4 regions of the Paenibacillus sp. FSL L8-0502 genome follow, and region 2 is predicted to be linked to each of the others. Evidence: riboswitches for the same ligand, from Rfam matches in the RefSeq annotation. Region 2 holds a riboswitch; each other region holds the start of a gene.
What was found. A riboswitch is a leader RNA that binds a small molecule or an ion and turns the genes downstream of it on or off. The one in region 2 is predicted to bind cobalamin.
Positions count from the first base shown of each region.

Region 1: it holds a riboswitch for cobalamin, as region 2 does, so the genes downstream of both, metE (5-methyltetrahydropteroyltriglutamate--homocysteine S-methyltransferase) here and NSQ57_RS06955 (cobalamin-binding protein) in region 2, are expected to answer to the same signal.
Region 3: it holds a riboswitch for cobalamin, as region 2 does, so the genes downstream of both, NSQ57_RS24595 (ABC transporter substrate-binding protein) here and NSQ57_RS06955 (cobalamin-binding protein) in region 2, are expected to answer to the same signal.
Region 4: it holds a riboswitch for cobalamin, as region 2 does, so the genes downstream of both, cobJ (precorrin-3B C(17)-methyltransferase) here and NSQ57_RS06955 (cobalamin-binding protein) in region 2, are expected to answer to the same signal.

Region 1 covers NZ_CP151958.1:5,392,474-5,397,098, reverse strand. The annotation lists gene metE (5-methyltetrahydropteroyltriglutamate--homocysteine S-methyltransferase) at 1-1,258, opposite strand, end outside; cobalamin riboswitch at 1,419-1,615, opposite strand; gene nrdG (anaerobic ribonucleoside-triphosphate reductase activating protein) at 1,795-2,292, opposite strand; gene NSQ57_RS23580 (anaerobic ribonucleoside triphosphate reductase) at 2,289-4,238, opposite strand; gene NSQ57_RS23575 (AbrB/MazE/SpoVT family DNA-binding domain-containing protein) at 4,532-4,625, opposite strand, start outside.
Region 2 covers NZ_CP151958.1:1,564,998-1,569,622, forward strand. The annotation lists gene cobD (threonine-phosphate decarboxylase CobD) at 1-892, shown strand, start outside; gene cbiB (adenosylcobinamide-phosphate synthase CbiB) at 882-1,853, shown strand; gene NSQ57_RS06950 (histidine phosphatase family protein) at 1,903-2,655, shown strand; cobalamin riboswitch at 2,778-2,970, shown strand; gene NSQ57_RS06955 (cobalamin-binding protein) at 3,177-4,184, shown strand; gene NSQ57_RS06960 (iron ABC transporter permease) at 4,181-4,625, shown strand, end outside.
Region 3 covers NZ_CP151958.1:5,613,556-5,618,180, reverse strand. The annotation lists cobalamin riboswitch at 458-658, shown strand; gene NSQ57_RS24595 (ABC transporter substrate-binding protein) at 875-2,455, shown strand; gene nikB (nickel ABC transporter permease) at 2,471-3,400, shown strand; gene NSQ57_RS24585 (ABC transporter permease subunit) at 3,415-4,230, shown strand; gene NSQ57_RS24580 (ATP-binding cassette domain-containing protein) at 4,230-4,625, shown strand, end outside.
Region 4 covers NZ_CP151958.1:5,363,780-5,368,404, reverse strand. The annotation lists gene NSQ57_RS23460 (uroporphyrinogen-III synthase) at 1-32, shown strand, start outside; gene NSQ57_RS23455 (TIGR00730 family Rossman fold protein) at 234-788, shown strand; cobalamin riboswitch at 845-1,032, shown strand; gene cobJ (precorrin-3B C(17)-methyltransferase) at 1,343-3,139, shown strand; gene NSQ57_RS23445 (sirohydrochlorin chelatase) at 3,232-4,296, shown strand; gene cobK (precorrin-6A reductase) at 4,293-4,625, shown strand, end outside.

The DNA.
Region 1 (4,625 bases), 2.0 Mb from region 2:
GTGTTAGAGGCTCCTTTGCCAGCAAGTCAGCCAGATCGTCAGCTGTTTGTACGCGTGCCGCTGAGCTGTTGAAACGGGCTACCGCATCTGCACTTTGTCCAAGCTTGGTGAGTGCGGATGGATCGTGTTTGCCAAGTGCAGCCGTCAGGACGGCGATTTCCTCAAGCTTTTCATCGGCAAAAGCCAGCGCTTGCACCAGTTCTCGATCCAGCTTGTGCTCTGCTTCCAGACTGACTGGCACATGCAGCAGACTGCATGATGGCTGTACGATAAGCTGCTCGGCAGTGGTCTGTTCTGCTAACTGACCCAGCAGGGTAGCCACAGCGTTAAGGTCGCTGCGCCATATATTGCGCCCGTCAATGACCCCAGCGCCCAGCGTTTTTCCTTTAGGGAAACCATACTGCAATATATGCTGGAGATTTTCGCCATCATCATACACAAAATCAAGACCCAGTCCCTGTACCGGAAGTGCGGACAGACGCTCATAATGGTCCAGGCTGCCAAAGTAAGTTTGCAGCATTATATTTAAAGAGGGCGCAGCTTGGGCCAAAGCTTCATAGACTTCCTGAATAATGTCCAGATCCTCTACTGGGAATGAGGTGGTCAGGACAGGTTCATCGATTTGGACCCACTGAACACCTTCTGCTGCTAGTTCAGACAGGACACGGGTGTATAAAGGCAGGAAGGTTCTTATAATAGAAGCAAGCTCCTTGCGATCATAGCCTTTGGAAAGGGTAACGAATGAATAGGGGCCGATGAGGACCGGTTTCCCATCAATGCCTAGCTCTTGTTTTGCTTCACGATAAGCCCGTAAAGGTTTATTTTCAGTGAACACCGGGACTGCGTTTGCCAATTCAGGAACGATGTAGTGATAATTGGTGTTCATCCATTTGGTCATTTCACTGGCGGTTGCTCCCTTCTGTCCACGAGCGATCCCGAAATACACGGACAGAGGAATCGGACCTGCGGGACGATGGTTGAACCGTTCGGGTACGAGACCAAACATCACAGATGTATCCAGCATGTGATCATAATAGGAGAAGTCTCCGACAGGAATGCGATCAATCCCCTTGTCACGCTGCTTGCTCAGATGCTCCAACCGTAATCTTTTCATTTCCGTTTGCAGTTCGCTTTCGCTAATACTGCCGTTCCAGAAGCGTTCCAGTGCTTTCTTCCATTCCCGGTTTTCGCCGATACGCGGATATCCTAGATTACTGCTAATTAAGCCGGACAATTCAGGCCATTCAATGACGGACATGTACTTTTCCTCCTAGTGGGTGGCTGTTTTATTTTTACGTACCAAAAAAGGCATTCTTCCCCCCAGAGTTAAAAATAAGTAGGGGAAAGAATGCCTCCGTGATTAAAAAATCAAAAATACGGCGACTGCTCTTAACACCTCCCTATCTTCCGTAGGTACTTGCGATGTTGTTAAAATAGGCAGGTCTCCTGACTTACGGATCATGACTCTCAGCATCCCTTCCCGGTCTGTGGACCAGTGGTTGTATGAACAGCTGAAAGTTCCCCGTTTACAGTGGCGGGACCGTGCCGGATTTGCACCGGCTTCCCTTTTAAGCCTGATCTGAATAGAACAGACACCTATCTCCAAGCTATGCGGTTAAGGTATGACGAATAATTATGCACTCGTATACTTGTTCACCATCATAAGTGAAACTTGCAGGATGCGCAATAGAAACTACAATGGAATCTGTTAGGGATATGCAAAAAAAGACAAGCCTCATCCATGATGGAGACTTGTCCTAGATTAGATATAGCATTTGCCGAGTAACCTTCGCCTTAAGTCAATGAAACGGTGTAACCTGCCTGAATGCTGGCTTTTACATCTACCAGACGCTGGTTGCGACTGCCCCGGAAGGGAAGGGTCAGGTCCTTTTGCTGTTCTACAAAACGACCATCCACAATCACATCGCACAAAAGCGCTAGCTCCTGTCGCTCCTGATCTGTGAGTAGATCTTCATAGACAAAGCCAGTGTAAGCCCACACGGTTCGGTCGGGACAGGCCGCACGGAAGTCGCGCACAAATTGCGAGCATTCTGCTGCTGAGAAAAACGGGTCTCCCCCGCAGAGAGTCAGTCCATCCAACAACGGATTATCCATGATGTCACGAATGACTTCCTGTTGTCGTTGGGGTGTGAATGGCTCACCTGCACGGAAGCTCCACGACGCTGGATTAAAGCATCCGGGACAGGCATGACGGCAACCGCTAATGAACACGACGGTGCGCAGGCCGTATCCTTCGTTCAGAGATTCCGGAATGTAGCCACACAAATTCACTTATGTTTCACCCGGTCTCGAACTTCTGCCTGTTTTGCAGCATTAAAGCGAACGGTATAATCCCCTGTCAGATATCCGGTTACCCGACGTAAGCGCTGAAAGTGTGTGTGCTCCTCATCTGTGCCACATTGGGGGCAGCTTGTCCCGATAATCCCTTCATAACCGCATTCTGTACAACGATCCACCGGATGGTTGATGGAGAAGTAGCCGATATTCTGATGCAGCGCGTATTGAACAATTTTAAGAAACGCATCCGGGTTATTCCGCGCATTACCGTCCAGCTCAATGTATGATATCGCACCAGCGTTGCATAGGTTATGGAACGGAGCTTCCAAGCTGATTTTACGAGCAGCCGGGAGCGTGTAATACACGGGAATATGAAAAGAATTCGTGTAATATTCTCGATCATTCACCTCAGGAATAATCCCGAAATCACGTTGATCCAGCAAGGTGAACTTGCCCGACAGACCTTCGGCAGGCGTAGCGAACAATGTAATATTCAAATTGTGATATTCACTCATTCGATCGCAATACACGCGCATAGAAGTGATGATTCGTTGTGCCTCTCGGTATACGAAATCATCCTCCCCGTGGTGTTTCCCGTATAGTGCCTTCATGCACTCAGCCAGTCCGATGAATCCGATCGAAAGCGTACCGTGTTTTAGTATGCTTCCCACCTTATCATCTGGCTCTAGTTGTTCTCCACCTTCCCATACCCCTTCGCGCATCATAAAGTCCGAGGCTTTGGCCGGCTGGCTGGTCTGGATTTGATAGCGATGGATTAAGCCATCCACCGCAATGCGCATAACTTCTTCTAGTCTCGCATCAAAGCGATCACGGTCAGGTGTCAGGCGTTTGCCTGTGCAAATACCATACTCAATGCCAAGCCGCACCAGATTAATGGTATTGAAGGAGAGATTTCCCTTACCACTCTGCCGATTTCTACCGAAACGGTCAGAAATGGTGCGGGTACGGCAACCCATTGTCGCTATAATGGTATCCGGGTCATCAGCACGGTAAAAAGGCAGGTTAAAGGTGGCATCCACATTCACAAAATTGGGATACATCCGTCTGCTAGAGCATTCTACCGCCCGTAAGAACAAATCATAATTGACGTCGCCTTCTGCCTGATTGATTCCCTCTTTGCATTGGAAAATATGCTGTGGAAAAATAGGAGTTTCCCCGCTACCCAAGCCGCGAATCGTGGCCTCCAGCAGCGATTGAGTAACAAGCCGTCCCTCAGCAGACGTGCACATTCCGTAATTCAGTGAAGTGAATGGAATCTGTCCACCCGCGCGACTGCTCATGGTGTTCAGGTTATGAATGAGCGATTCAGCAGCCTGTCGGGTTTCCGTCTCCGTCTCTTCGCGAGCGAATGCGTATGAACGAGGGCAGGCTTCTTGCAAATGGGGATTGGCCATATGTAGTTCATCGTCAGTCAGACTGGATTCTATCTCTTCCTCGAACAGCCGAAGTCCCTTGCGCAGATGCTTGCGGAAGGACCGGGCAACGTATGGGGCAAGGTCCCAATCTATTTTATTGGCGGAGACACCTCCGAATTGGCTATTTTGCTGAGACTGGAATATGATGGCAACTAGTGCCATAGCGGACATAATCGTTTGCGGTGTGCGTACAGAGCCATTGCCTGTATTGAATCCGTCTTGTAGTAACCGGCCAAAAGGGATAAAGATACAATTCGTAGTTCCGAGTGCGTATTGGTCCAAATCGTGAACATATACATATCCGTGATCAATCGCGTTCGTCAGTTCAGGCGGAAGTACCCGCAGGCGCGCATACCATTTGGCATACTCGGACCCAAGCTTGCTCATTTTGCCGCTGAACGATTCTCCATTCAAATTTGCATTCTCCCGCAGCATGTCCAGATCTTGTGCCCCAATGACCCGCTCGCCGATGTCGTATAATTGATGTTCCTCCAGCACCTTCATCGTAAAACCCTCCATATAGTAAAATATATATATTTTTCACAAAAACAACATATTGATGATATCTAGTGATAACCAATTGTTTCGATCTATATATTGTATATACGTATACATCGGGAGTATGTGACTATTGTCACATTAGCAAGAGCGGCCGACACGAAAAAGCCAGGTATAGAGTAAGGGGCACATCCGTAGATATGCGCCTTACTCTATACCTGGCAATCGAAGTTGTGACAAAAAAATGAATAGGGTCGTCGGTACATTGTGTATGATTTTGGGATATAGATTTAGAAGGTTTAGAGTAGCTTTTTCAACTGGGACACCCGGCCTTGGGAGATATCGAGCATTTCTGCATACACTTTTTGTGGCAGGTTCGGGTGATCCTGAATT
Region 2 (4,625 bases):
GCATGTTCCACCGGAGTCGTTAAGTATCGGAAACGGAGCGGCTGAGAGCATGGCGCTCTTGTTATTGGGACTAGCTCCTAAGCGTGTGGGTACAGTGGAGCCGTGTTTTTCGGAATATGCCGAGCTGGCTGGCAAATTCGGAGCCGAGGTCAACCGGGTGTATGGGAAGGCCTCGCTTCAATGGAAGGCGGACGTGGAGGACATCCTTCAGCTCATGGAGCGGGTAGATGTTTTGTTCCTCGGGCAGCCGAATAATCCAAATGGCGTCCAATATAGTGAGCAGGAGCTGTGCGAGCTGGCAGAGGCGGCTGGCACAACGGGTACTGTGCTGGTGGTGGATGAAGCATTCATTGATTTTATTCCGCTGGAACGGCGAATCTCACTGCTGCCTGTGCTGGATCGCTATCCTCATGTGATTTTGATCCGGTCAATGACCAAATTTTATGCCATTCCTGGCCTACGATTGGGTTATGCGATTGCTCATCCAGACTATATCCGGCGAATGACGGCCAAACAGGTGACCTGGAGTGTGAATGGATTGGCGTTGCTGGCTGGCGAGGCGTGTTTGAGAAGTGGGCAAGCATATGAGCGCCAAACACAGGAGCTGATTGCTGCGGAGCGCAACCGCCTGTTGACCGCCTTGGCGGAATGGGGCTGCGGTGTCGTTCCCGGTGAAGCCAATTACGTGCTGGCAAGGGCGCCGGGTACGTGGAGTGCATCGGCTATTCAGCAGGCGCTTGGACAACGCGGAGTTCTTATACGTAGCTGTGCTATGTATCCGGGACTGACGACGAGCCATTTTCGGATTGCGGTCAAGGATGCAGAAGCCAACGACAGGCTGCTATCTGTATTGGGTGAAGTGCTGGAGGAGGAGGAGCGGCGTGACAGTTAGCTTGATTATCCTGGCAGCCTATCTATTGGACAGGCTGATCGGTGACCCGAGGTGGTTGCCGCATCCAGTCATCGGTATGGGACATGCCATTTCAGCATTGGAAAAAGTGATTCGCTGCCAGGTCCGAAGTGACCGAGGGCTGAAACGTGCAGGTATACTGCTTCCACTCATTGTGGCGGGAGGCTCCTTTGCGCTCGCCTGGGCGCTGTTGCAATTGCTTGCCTGGATTCATCCGTGGTTATCTGTCGGCGCAGAAATAGTGCTGATTGCGACCACGATTGCTTCCAAAGGACTAAAGGATGCAGGAATGGCAGTCTACCGAGCGTTGCAGGCGGATGACCTGGCTGCGGCACGGCGGGAGCTGGGCATGATAGTCGGGCGGGATACGCAGCAACTTGATGAGCCTGAGATTGTACGCGGTACGGTTGAAACGGTCGCTGAAAATATCGTGGACGCGATTATTTCCCCGCTTTTTTATGCCTTGATCGGGGGAGCACCCTTGGCGCTGGCTTATCGTGCTGTGAATACGCTCGATTCCATGGTTGGCTACAAAAATGAAAAGTATCTGCATTTAGGCTGGGCTTCAGCACGTCTAGATGATGTGGCTAACTACATTCCAGCACGCCTGACAGCGGCAATGCTTGTGATAGCGGCGTGGATGTACAAACGAGATGCTGCAAGAAGCTGGCGCACAGTCAAGCGAGACGCTCGTCTGCACCCAAGTCCGAACAGTGGCTTCCCGGAATCGGCTGTTGCTGGTGCATTGGGGATTCGTCTTGGAGGATATAATGTGTATCATGGCGTGCGCTCCTTTCGTGCATACATGGGGGATTGGATACGACCGCTAGAGTCGAAAGATATACGGCATACGATCCAGCTGATGTTCGCCGTGTCCAGTATGTTTGTAGGATTGTGTTTGTTAGGAGCCGCAGGTTGTTTTGCCTTGGGATGGGTGCGGTGAGGGTGAGGAGTGACACACTGAATAATGATCGAGCAGGAAGTGACATTTCTTGAAACAAGATATAGCAGCAAAAAGGACAGTAGAATACGCACAAAGACCGAACTCACAGGAGGATAAGGTGCCGTATGATGCTAAAGAAGATCTGCATTGGGATATGGAGCTCGTGTTAGTTCGTCACGGCACAACCTTATGGAACAAGGAACGTCGATATCTGGGACACTCCGACTTAGGTTTGCTACCGGGGGCAGAGCAGGAATTAAAGCCTTTGCAGGAAAAATTGCAAGGTCAGTCCTTTGCTCGAATCTATTGCAGCGACTTAATGCGATGTCGCCAGACCTTGCAGATCATTGTGCCGGAATCAGAGTTGACGTCTGGGCGTTCCCTATCTACTATGCCTCCTATGATGGAACCATGTCTGCGAGAGCTTCATTTTGGCGAGTGGGATGGAAAAACGTATGACATGCTCAAGGATGTGTCGTTGTATCGGGCTTGGATTGATGAGCCGCAACGGATCACCCCACCTGGTGGAGAGTCTTGGACAGATTTTGTAAATCGTCTGCGCAAATTTCTTGACTCTCTGTATGAATGGCGTGTTGCTATGGAAGTTCAACCCATGGATTTGACTGCTACGTCGCCCTCTGTTTTGGTCGTTACGCATGGTGGCGTAATTCGTCAGCTAGCTTGCATGCTGATACCGGGCCATGATTTTTGGAGTCTGAATCCGAAGCCGGGAGAAGCATTAAGGATTCAATTGAGGCTGGCAGGACCGCACAATTACATAGCGGAAATGCTTCCTCATTAGGTTAGACACCAGCGGATAAAGAGGCTGTTTGGGTTGTAAGCCGCCTCATTTTAACCTATAATCATCAAGTAAAAGAACGGCTTGACTACCACTACATCAAATATCCAGCAGACGAGGTCGGCGCAGCGTGATGAAACTATGGTTTCCCTCCCTGCGCTGTTAAAAGGGAAGTCGGTGTGAATCCGGCGCGGTCCCGCCACTGTAAATGGAAACATGCCCGTTAGTCCTCTTTAAATGTTACTAAGCATATGAAAGAATTTCAGGACATGTATTTTACCATAAGTCAGGATACCTGCCCGTCCGCCTGTCACCATAATCCTTCGAGGAAAGGATGACGTGTTCGCAGTGACTGTCCATGCGGAAAGAAGCTGCCGCCTGCGCACGATCTGCGCTAACGTGACCCCTGTGTCCTGATATGAGGATGCGGGGGTTTTTGATAGGAAAAGAAGGCTAGATTTAGAAGATATCTGATGATGTTCAAGTAACGCTCTTAACGATTTATTTATGAAGGGGTGCAAATCATGGCAGGAAAAAAAATAAAGGTGTGGACAACAGGTCTATTGGCTCTGATTTTGGCAGTTGTGCTGAGTGCATGTGGCGCTAATGGAAAAAATGCAGAAAATAAAGAGGGTCAGGCTTCTTCACAGCAGCCGGGACAGGCAGTAAACGCACAAGAGCCTCCGGGCAAAACGGTTTACCCGCTCACAGTTAAAGATGCAACAGGACAGGAATTTACATTCAAAAAAGCGCCGGATAAAATCGTTTCCGTCTCCCCGGCAGAAACCGAGGCGTTGTTCGCCATTGGGCTGGATAAGGAAATTGTCGGCGTCTCCGACTACTCTGATTACCCGGAAGCAGCTACGAAAAAGCCTAAAGTGGGCGGTATTATGAAACCAAACGAAGAGGCGATCATTGCTGCGAACCCGGAAGTCGTTTTTGCAGGGATATCACTTAGTGAACAGGCTACGACCAAGCTGCGCGACATGGGAATTATGATTTTTAAAACGGAACCGAAGACAGTGGAAGATGTCATGGCTAACATCGAATTGTATGGGAAAATCACCGATCATCAGAGAGAAGCAAGAGCGGTGACTGACAAGATGAGAGCAGATGTAGCAGAAGTAAAAGAAGGAATTAAAAATATCGGTAAAGGGCAGAAGCTGCGGGTATACGTCGAGTTTTCACCAGGCTGGACAGTGGGTAAAGGCGAGTTTATGGACGAGCTGATTACGTTGGCGGGCGGCGAAAATGTAGGTGCCACGCAGAAGGGGTGGTACCAAATTAGTGAAGAAAATATTATTGCTGCGAACCCTGACGTGATTTTGTACAGCAAAAGTGTCAAGGACGACAAAACGGGCCAGACGCTCGGTGATATCATTAAAGCTCGCAGTGGATGGGATCAAATATCGGCTGTTCGCCACAACCGGGTATTTGCCGTGGATGATAATTTGATCAGTCGTCCGGGTCCACGCGTAACGGAAGGTCTCAAGGAAGTGGCCAAGGGCGTGTATCCTGAAATTTTCAAATGAACCGTAAACTGATCGGCTTTGGAGGGACAGGTCTTGTCCTGCTGTTGCTGACGCTGCTGCTCTGTCTTGGCATCGGCTCGGCCAAGCTTCCGGTCAGCCAAATCACGGGCATTCTGGTTAACCACCTACCGTGGTTAGGCGATACGTTTACACCGGATTGGAATACATCCTCAGAGCAGATTATTTTGAAGGTCAGATTGCCACGAGTGTTACTGGGAATGTTGGTAGGAGCAGCGCTGGCGCTGGCGGGAGCCGGATTTCAGGGTGTGCTGCGTAATCCTTTGGCTGATCCGTATACACTGGGGGTATCCTCGGGGGCTTCGGTAGGAGCGGCAGTACTGATTTATTGGGGCCTTCAATTTTCATTTGTTGGCATATGGACGCTGCCGCTAGTGGCATTTACGACCGGAATGCTTACGCTGTGGATGGTGCTGACGTTGG
Region 3 (4,625 bases), 1.7 Mb from region 2:
GTCGTGCTACGATGTGTTGCGTTGGATGGTTACGTTACTAAGCCTGGTGTTTAGTATTCGTAAACTTTATCGCTGGCTACGTCGGAAATTTCGGAACAAGCGAAAACCCACCGCGTAATTAGGTTGGCCCCTAACGGTGGGTTTCGTTTGCATTAACCATTAGTTATGCAGCGCGCCGTGGGTGATCCACAGCCTTTCAAGTCCTAAGAGTCTTTGCCGTTGGCGCGGCGAAGACTCTTTTTAGTATACGGACACGGTGGTTTACTCTATACCTAATTTTAACACTTCAATTGCGTACACGCAATTGGAGGTTAGGTCTTGTTTCTACCTTATCGTTCAAATTTAAATTATTGTGCAGCCTTTATTGACAAGCCTGTGACAACAAAATAAGATCGTAATGAAAAGAAATAAAGGAAGAAAACAGGTGTGAGCCGGACAACTCTATGTATGGGGTTTCGTAGAGACGATGTACATAGTTGTTGAGCATGTTCACTTAAAAGGGAAGTTCGGTTGATTCCGACACGGGCCCGCCACTGTATACAGGCATCAGCAGGATACTGCTGGAGCTTTCAGAACAGCCACTGGAATTGTGAAGAACCGGGAAGGCCTGAAAGATACGCCTGGAGTCAGGAGACCTGCCTGTTTTGACATCACTGTCAGACCCACGGGATGCTGGGGAGGTGGTTAGGCGTGCTGCATACGGAATGTCTGAAACCGATCTGATCCCTTCTATGTTTTTGGAGTTGGCTTCGAGGTGAGTTCTGACATTTTATATTGAAGGCATTTCTGACTGCTAATTAAGTGGTCTGGAATGCTTTTTTCGCGTTTTGCGTTAGGTTTATGCGATTTTACAAGATAGAGGGGGATTCATCGAATGATAAGCAGTCGTAGTAGGCGTTCATGGTTGATATGTACAGGGGTGATGCTGCTGCTGGCAGTTATGGCTCTTTCGGGATGTGCCAGCAATAGGACGTCGGATAGCTCCGGCAAGGGTGAAAACGCGTCAGCACAACAAACAGCGACAGATAAAAAGCTGGTAATGGCGTATACATGGAAACCGTCAGGCGTTGACCCGCATGGAGATAATAGCTGGGATGTGATGCGATCCGGTGCAGGTGAGACACTGGTACGTTTGAATGAAAAGCTGGAGCCTGTGGCTTGGCTGGCAAAGGAGTGGAAGCAGGATAGCCCTACAGTTTGGACGTTCAGCTTGCAGGATAAAGTCACTTTTCATAATGGAAAAAGTATGGGTGCAGCAAGTGTAAAAGCGTCTTTGTTACGCTCTATTGAGAAAAGCCATCTGGCGAAGGATTTACTGAATGTGAAGTCCATTGATGTAAGCGGCCCGCTGGCCTTGAAGATCACGACAAACCAGCCGAATGCGGCGTTGGTGTCTAATCTAGCTGATCCATCGACGATTGTACTGGATGTGGCATCGATGAAAGATGAACAGAGTTACCCAGCGATGACAGGCGCCTTTAAAATCAAAGCGTTCAACAAGGACCAATCGTTGGTCGTGGAGCGTTATGACGGATATTGGGGCGAGAAGGCACGACTGGCTGAAGCGACGATGAAGTTCATTACGGACGGGAATTCGCGCCTGATGGCGCTGCAATCCGGCGAGGTGGACGTAGCGACGGATATTCCGGTTGATAACGCAGAGGTACTGAAAAAGAACGGCAAGCTGCAAGTGCTGTCAGCTCCGTCCTTGCGCACCCATATGATCGTGTACAATATGGAATCGCCAGTATTCAAGGATGTGGCGAACCGTAAGGTGGTGGACAGCCTGATTCCACGCGCATCGATTGTGAGCGCCGTCATGAGGGACTTCGGTACGGAGGCAAGCAGCCCGTTCCCGAGCATTCTTCCCTTCGGTAAAGTTGAGCGTAAAGCGCTGGACGGAACGGCAGAGCAACTGTTGACGAAGGATGGCTGGCAGAAGGACGCCCAAGGGACATGGACTAAGCAAGGCAAGCCGTTCGAGGTTACGCTGCTGACTTTCCCTCAGCGTCCGGAGCTCTCTGTTATGGCTGAGGTCATCCAAAGCCAATTGCTGAAAGAGGGAATCCAGGTCAAGATTCGCAAGGTGGAAAATATCGACGAGGCGTTGACCAAAAACGATTGGGATTTTGCTATGTACAGTATGCTTACTGCTCATACAGGAGAGCCGCAATATTTTATGGACATGTTTTATTCTTCGAAAAGCGAAGCCAATGTAAGCCGTTATAGTTCCAAACCGCTAGAGAGTATTCTGAACAGCTTGAAGCTGGCGAAGGATACAGCGCAGCGTAATGCCATGACACTACAAGCGCTGGATATCATCAATACGGATTTGCCACAGTCGTTCATTGTGCATCCTGATAATGTGTTTGGCGTGAAAAAAGGGGTGGGGGGGTTTACACCGCATCCGATCGAGTATTACTACATTACAGCGCAATCCGATATTGCGGAATAACGAGCTGCGTATCCTATGATTCGTTTTATACTGGAACGTGTGGCGCAGCTGCTTATCATTGTATTCGTGGTGTCCACGCTGACTTTTGTACTGATGCGGCTGGCCCCTGGAGACCCTGCTACCATTTTGCTCACCGCGCATAATATCCCTGCCTCTGAGGAGGCGTTGACGACGCTACGAAAGGAACTGGGCTTAAACGAACCGCTTCATATTCAATATGTGAACTGGCTGCGGGATGTGTTCACAGGGCATTGGGGCACTTCGTATGTATCCAAGGAGTCGGTGCTAGCCGAACTGTGGAACAGACTTCCTGCTACTGTGGAGCTAGCTGCTGCGGGCTTCGCCGTCATGACGGTGCTTACGCTGGGGCTGGGGCTAGCTGCCTCGCTAAAAATCAGCGGCCCACTGGATCGTCTGGGCAGGCTGTTCGCCCTGCTGGGATCGTCGATCCCCTCTTTTTGGTTTGGTTTTCTGTTGATCTATCTATTCTCCGTTCGCTTGGGCTGGCTCCCATCCATGGGAAGGGAGGACTGGACACATCTAGTGCTCCCAGCGCTGACTCTTGGCGCAGGTTTGGGAGCTGTGCAAGCACGCGTACTGCGCGCTCAAATGCTGGAGCTGGGTGACCGGAATTTTGTGAAAGCAGCGAAGGCTCGAGGCTTTTCACGTTTGCATATCCTGTTTTTTGAGATATTTAGGCATGCGGTTCTGCCTATAATTACACTGCTAGGTACCAATCTATCATTTATGCTGGCAGGTAATGTGATTGTAGAGACCATTTTTTCATGGCCGGGGTTGGGCAAGTATTTTATAGATGCGATTACACAGCGAGATTATCCGGTGATTCAGGGGTATGTTATTTTCGCCGTATTTTTAATTGTAGGAGTTCAGTGTTTGGTGGATGTGGTCCAGACGGCGATAGATCCGAGGCTACGTTTGCGTTAAGGAGGAAGCTGAAAATGAAAAAGATACGGCTTTCCTTTCAAGGGAGCTTGCTGGCAGGAGGCGTACTGTTTGGTCTGATCGTGCTGCTTGGGTTATTGGCTCCATGGGTCGCTCCTCATGATCCTCTCCAAGTGGACCTTTTGAACCGTCTGGCACCACCCAGCCGGAAATATCCTTTCGGTACGGATCATCTGGGCCGGGATGTGCTATCACGGCTAATTTACGGGATTCGGATGAGCGTGCTAATCGCATGTGCGATTACTGTAGCTACGTTGTGCTTCAGTCTGCCTATAGGGTTGCTTATTGGTTATGTGCGCGGACGCGTGGACCAGCTGGTTATGCGAGGAATCGACGGGGTACTGGCTTTTCCTGATATTATTTTAACAGTGGCAATTGTCGGTATTTTGGGTCCGGGTTTTGTTAACATGACCCTTGCGATTATTGCGGTACGGTGGGCGGGCTATGTCCGATATATCCGTAGTCTGGTTCAAAAAGCTTGTCAGGAGGACTACGTTCGGTATGCCCGTTTATCCGGCAATTCACACGTACGTATACTGAGCCGTTATGTATTGCCACAAGCGTTGCCGCAATTGTTGGTTTATGCGGTATGGGATATCGGACGCGTGGTGCTGATGATCGCTGGGCTGTCCTTTCTTGGACTGGGGGTACAGCCGCCCAAGCCAGAGTGGGGCGTGATGCTGCATGATGCCACCTCATATTTTCAGGTGGCTCCGCATGTCATGATTTTCCCAGGCTTGGCGATTATGCTATTCGTACTTGCCTGCCAGCTTTTGGGCGACCGCTTTTCGGAAAAGGAGGCGGCCAAATAGTGGAGGATCAAACAGCCCTTGGGGGCAAGGATACGATAGAACAAGTGGCAGGTCGAAAACCGTTGTTACACGTGGAACATTTGGAAATCTGCCGCACAGGCGTAGGAGCAAGCAGAAGTGGGAGCAAACCACTGCTGCGTGATGTGAGCTTTTCCATATATTCAGGGGAGATTGTGGCCCTGACCGGACCGAGCGGATGCGGCAAGAGCCTGACCGCACACGCAATCGCAGGCATGCTGGAGCCAGGTATCGGTGTTACGCATGGGCGTATCTACTATAACGGGGAAGACATTCTCCCGTTCCAGGAACGGCGCTGGCAAAGGCTGCGACGAGAGGATATTGCCCTGCTCATTCAACAATCGCTGAGCGGGTTAAACCCAATCCGGACTGTCCGC
Region 4 (4,625 bases), 2.0 Mb from region 2:
GTCTGAAGAGTGTGAACGGTCATTTGAAATGAGTTAGAAAATGATAGTGCTGTAAGCAGAAAATGAACTTATATTTACTAATCCAGAGTAAAATAAAGATAAGGGCCTACGAGGTCTTTATCTTTTTTTGTTGGACATGCATCGATAAAGTTTTTTGTTATAGCGAAAATATTTGTCTAATATAATGAATAAGTTTCGATGCATGATACTTGAGGACAGGAGCTGAGACGTTAATGAATTCTATTTGCGTATTTGCCGGGTCCAGACCTGGACATTCATCGGTATATGTTGAGGCGGCAGGCAAGCTGGGGGAAGCCATGGCTCGCCATCATATCCGTCTGATCTATGGTGGCTCTAGCAGGGGGTTGATGGGAGAGGTGGCGGATGGACTGCTGGCGGGTGACGGTCAGGTCACCGGTATTATGCCCACCCTGTTATTCGATGCAGAGATCGTACATCGGGGAGTTACCGAGTTTATTGAGGTAGCAAGCATGCATGAGCGTAAAGCGGCAATGAGCGAGATGGCCGATGCTTTTATTGCCCTTCCGGGTGGTTTGGGAACCTTTGAGGAGCTGTTCGAGGTATTGTGCTGGGCGCAAATTGGCATTCATCGCAAGCCTATTGGGCTGCTGAATGTAAATGGATATTTTGACCCGTTGATAGAAATGGTACGTCATAGCGTTCAGGAAGGGTTTACCGGAGCTGATCATCCAGCGCTACTGAGTATCTCTGCGGACCCGGACGAATTGCTACATATGTTAAAAAAGAAAGCAGAGAACTTAAAATAAAGCGTTTTTCGTGCTTGCACAACTGATTGAGGCAAGGTTATGATAAGACCCATAATCAAATAGCGGACAGACAAGGTGCCTTTGCGGTTGAGCAAAGGGTAACAGGGAATCGGGTGCAAATCCCGAGCGGTCCCGCCACTGTAAGGAAGAGGATTTTTTTAATTGGTCACTCGTGAAAAACGGGGAAGACGAAAGAATCCGTTGATGCCAAGCCAGGAGACCTACCTTGATCTGTATGCACCGTTAACCTTCGCGGAGAGGATGGGTGTACGAAATCAGGAAATCAGGCACACGTTGCTTTTTCCATGTTGGCTAGAGGTTTGCGTGGATATGAACGTGCAGCAGCGTTTGAAGCGTAAACAGACAGATGGAAAACAACGGCAGGCTGGAGGAAGACAAATCGTGTCTTCTTACGCTGTTTGTTCGTCTGATGAGAGATACGTACATAGAAGCCCCATCCGGGTAGGATGGGGCTTTTTTGAGTTACAGGATGTCCAAAAATCATTGGAATAGATAGCATAGCTGCCCTGAAAAGGATGAATAGGAGGAGCCCGATGAGCCCATTAGGAAAATTGTTGGTGATTGGATTTGGACCAGGAGATATGGAACATATCACAAAACGGGCGCTGGATGCGCTGGCCGAAAGTGAGGTCATTATCGGCTACAATACCTATGTTGATTTGATCCGTCCGTTGTTGAACGGACAGGAGATTGTACGTACAGGGATGACAGAGGAAGTGAGCCGTGCGCAGGAGGCGGTTCGCCAAGCAGAGATGGGCAAGAAGGTAGCCGTCATTTCCAGTGGAGATGCAGGAGTCTATGGCATGGCAGGGCTGGTGTACGAAGTGCTGATGCAAAAAGGCTGGCGACGCGAGGACGGAGTTGAAGTAGAAGTCGTGCCGGGGATCTCGGCTATTCAGTCCTGTGCATCACTGTTGGGGGCGCCAGTTATGCATGATGCGTGCACAATTAGTCTGAGTGATCATCTGACCCCATGGGAAACGATTGTGAAGCGCGTAGAAGCAGCGGCTTCGGCCGATTTTGTGATTGCATTATATAATCCGCGCAGTGGCCGGCGTACCCGCCAGATTGTGGAGACGCAGTCCATTTTGCTGCGTTACCGCGATCCGCAAACTCCGGTTGGGCTGGTGAAGAGTGCTTATCGTGAACGTCAGCAAGTTATTGTAACGACGCTGGAAGATATGCTGAACCACGACATCGGGATGCTGACGACTGTAATCATCGGCAATTCCTCGACGACGGTGTATGACGGCTTGATCGTGACTCCGCGCGGATATCAGCGCAAATACACGCTGGATGCGACCGAGCAGGCGCTCAAGCCACATCAGCGGCTCCGCACGGAAGCGGAGCCGTGGTCGCTGGGCGCGCAAGAGGATACACCGCAGGCAGGCGCAGCCCCCACTACGCCCGCTGGACCCTCCGCGAGCGGCGCTGCGGTTGCCACGCAGGCACGCCCGCAAGCGATGGCTGCCGTGCAGGCAACGACTGCTGTGCAAACCGGCGTAGCCCCGGCATCGCTGGCGGCAGAGGCGCTAAGCCGCCTCGCTATCGGCGGTAAGCTGCCTGGCGAAGCCAACGCTCGCTGGAGCGGGCAAGCGCCTGCCGCCAAGAGCACCGCCGGAACGTCAGCGGTGGCCGGAGCGGGAGCCCCGGCCGTGATGGCGACAGGCGGCTTTGGCAAGCCTGCGCTATTTGAGGTGGGCGTTTCCCCGGGTGTGGGAAACAAGAAGTTCACCGCTCGTCAGATGGCGCTGCTCGCCGAGGTAGCGGGTGATGATGGCGAGCTGGAATACACGCCGGATCATCAGATCGTGCTGCGCGTGCCGTGTGCAGACCCCGAGGAACTGGTCGGGCGGCTGCGGGATGAACGATTCATTGTCATGCCGATTGGCGATGTGTTTAAGGTAAAGGCGTGCGACTTCTGCAATATGGAGAAGGATGACGCTGTGCCTGTGGCTGAGCATTTACAGGTTGTACTTGGCGGATTACAGGCACCCAAGGAAACGAGCATTGCTTTGAACGGATGCGGTATGGCCTGCTATGGAGCCGTACTGGAGGATATCGGAATCGTCTATCGCAAGGGTGGGTACGATCTCTTCCTCGGTGGCAAAAAATTCGGCCGCAATGCTCATGCCGCTCAGCCTGTAGCGGAAGGAATTCCGGGTGATCAGATTACGGACATCGTGGAGCATGTCATCGCTGAATATAAGGAAAAAGGACATCCGAATGAGCGCTTTCATAAATTTTTTAAGCGTGTAGGTGTCGTTGCGGGGTTCCGGCATGAAGATGCACCAGTAACGGTAGAAGTGAATGCGGTTTGTGGTGATTAATGGACTGAAGGCCTGATGAACGGGATACAAGCATATATATAAAATAGGGCGTCATGCAGGCTATCCCTATTAAAGAGGAGGAAACAACAGCAGTGGATGCAATATTGTTGGTTGGACATGGAAGTCGGGACCCGGAGGGGAACCAGGAACTGCTGGAATTTGCACAGGCAGTGGCAGATCGGGTACCGGATATGTGCGTGGAAACCTGTTTCTTGGAGCTGGCACGTCCCAGCATTGCTGATGGGATGCAAACTTGTGTGGAGAAAGGGGCGACGCGTGTCGTTCTTATTCCGATTATTTTGTTCGCAGCGGTACATGCCAAAATTGATATTCCGATGGCTATTGACCGGGCAAAGGCGAAATATCCGCAGGTGGAATTTGTATACGGACGTCCGATTGGTGTTCACGAGAAAATCGTCAGCATTCTGCTAAGCCGCTTGAAAGAGGCCCAGCCGGTTGCAGTTCCAGCGGGGATGATTAGCGCTGTCGAGGCATCTGTCGAGGTACCTGACGAGGAAACGGCGGTACTTGTATTAGGACGCGGAAGTAGCGATCCAGATGCGAACAGTGACTTTTTCAAAATCACCCGTATGCTGTGGGAGAAGCTTTCTTATACATGGGTAGAGAGCAGCTTTATCGGTGTGACGCAGCCTTCCTTTCCCGATGGATTGGAGCGTTGTGTACGATTGGGGGCCAAAAAGATTATCGTGCTTCCCTATTTTCTGTTCACGGGTGTGCTGATTAAACGCATCGGAGAAATGACCCAGGAATTTGCCGAGGCTCACCCTGCATTACAAGTGGAGATGGGCGGATATTTTGGTTTCCATCCCCAATTGGTTGAACTGGTGCTGGAGCGAGCTAAGGAAGGTTTGTTCGGCAAGGTTACGGCCAATTGTGATAACTGCCAGTTCCGTCTGGAGGCGCAGGAGCACCACCATCATCACCACGATCATGACCATGACCACGATCATCATCATGAACATGAACATCACCACCATCATGCACATGAGCACGACCATCATGATCACCATACACACAGCCACGATCACACTCATGAGCATGTCCATGCTCACAGCCATGATGACCATAATCACCATCACGAGCATTCACATACGCCATCTGTAGTGAATGGAAGCGGGCAGGTGAAGGGCTCATGATATTCATGCTATGCGGAACGAGCGATGCTCGGGAATTGGCGCTGCAAATCCGTGACAATGGCTTCAACGTATTGACCTCAGTCGTAACCGAAAGCGCGGCAGCCAGCTTGTCTGAAGCGGGACTAGACGTACGCACAGGCCGAATGACAGCCGATGAAATGGCTGCAATGATTCGGGAGCTTGGAATACAGGCGGTTGTTGATGCCAGTCATCCTTTTGCAGAAGAAGCACATGCGAATGCGATGACAGCCGCTCGCGAGTCCGGGGTTCCTTATATTCGCTATGAGCGGACAGGACTTGTATATGACAATCATCCGTTGCTCCACATC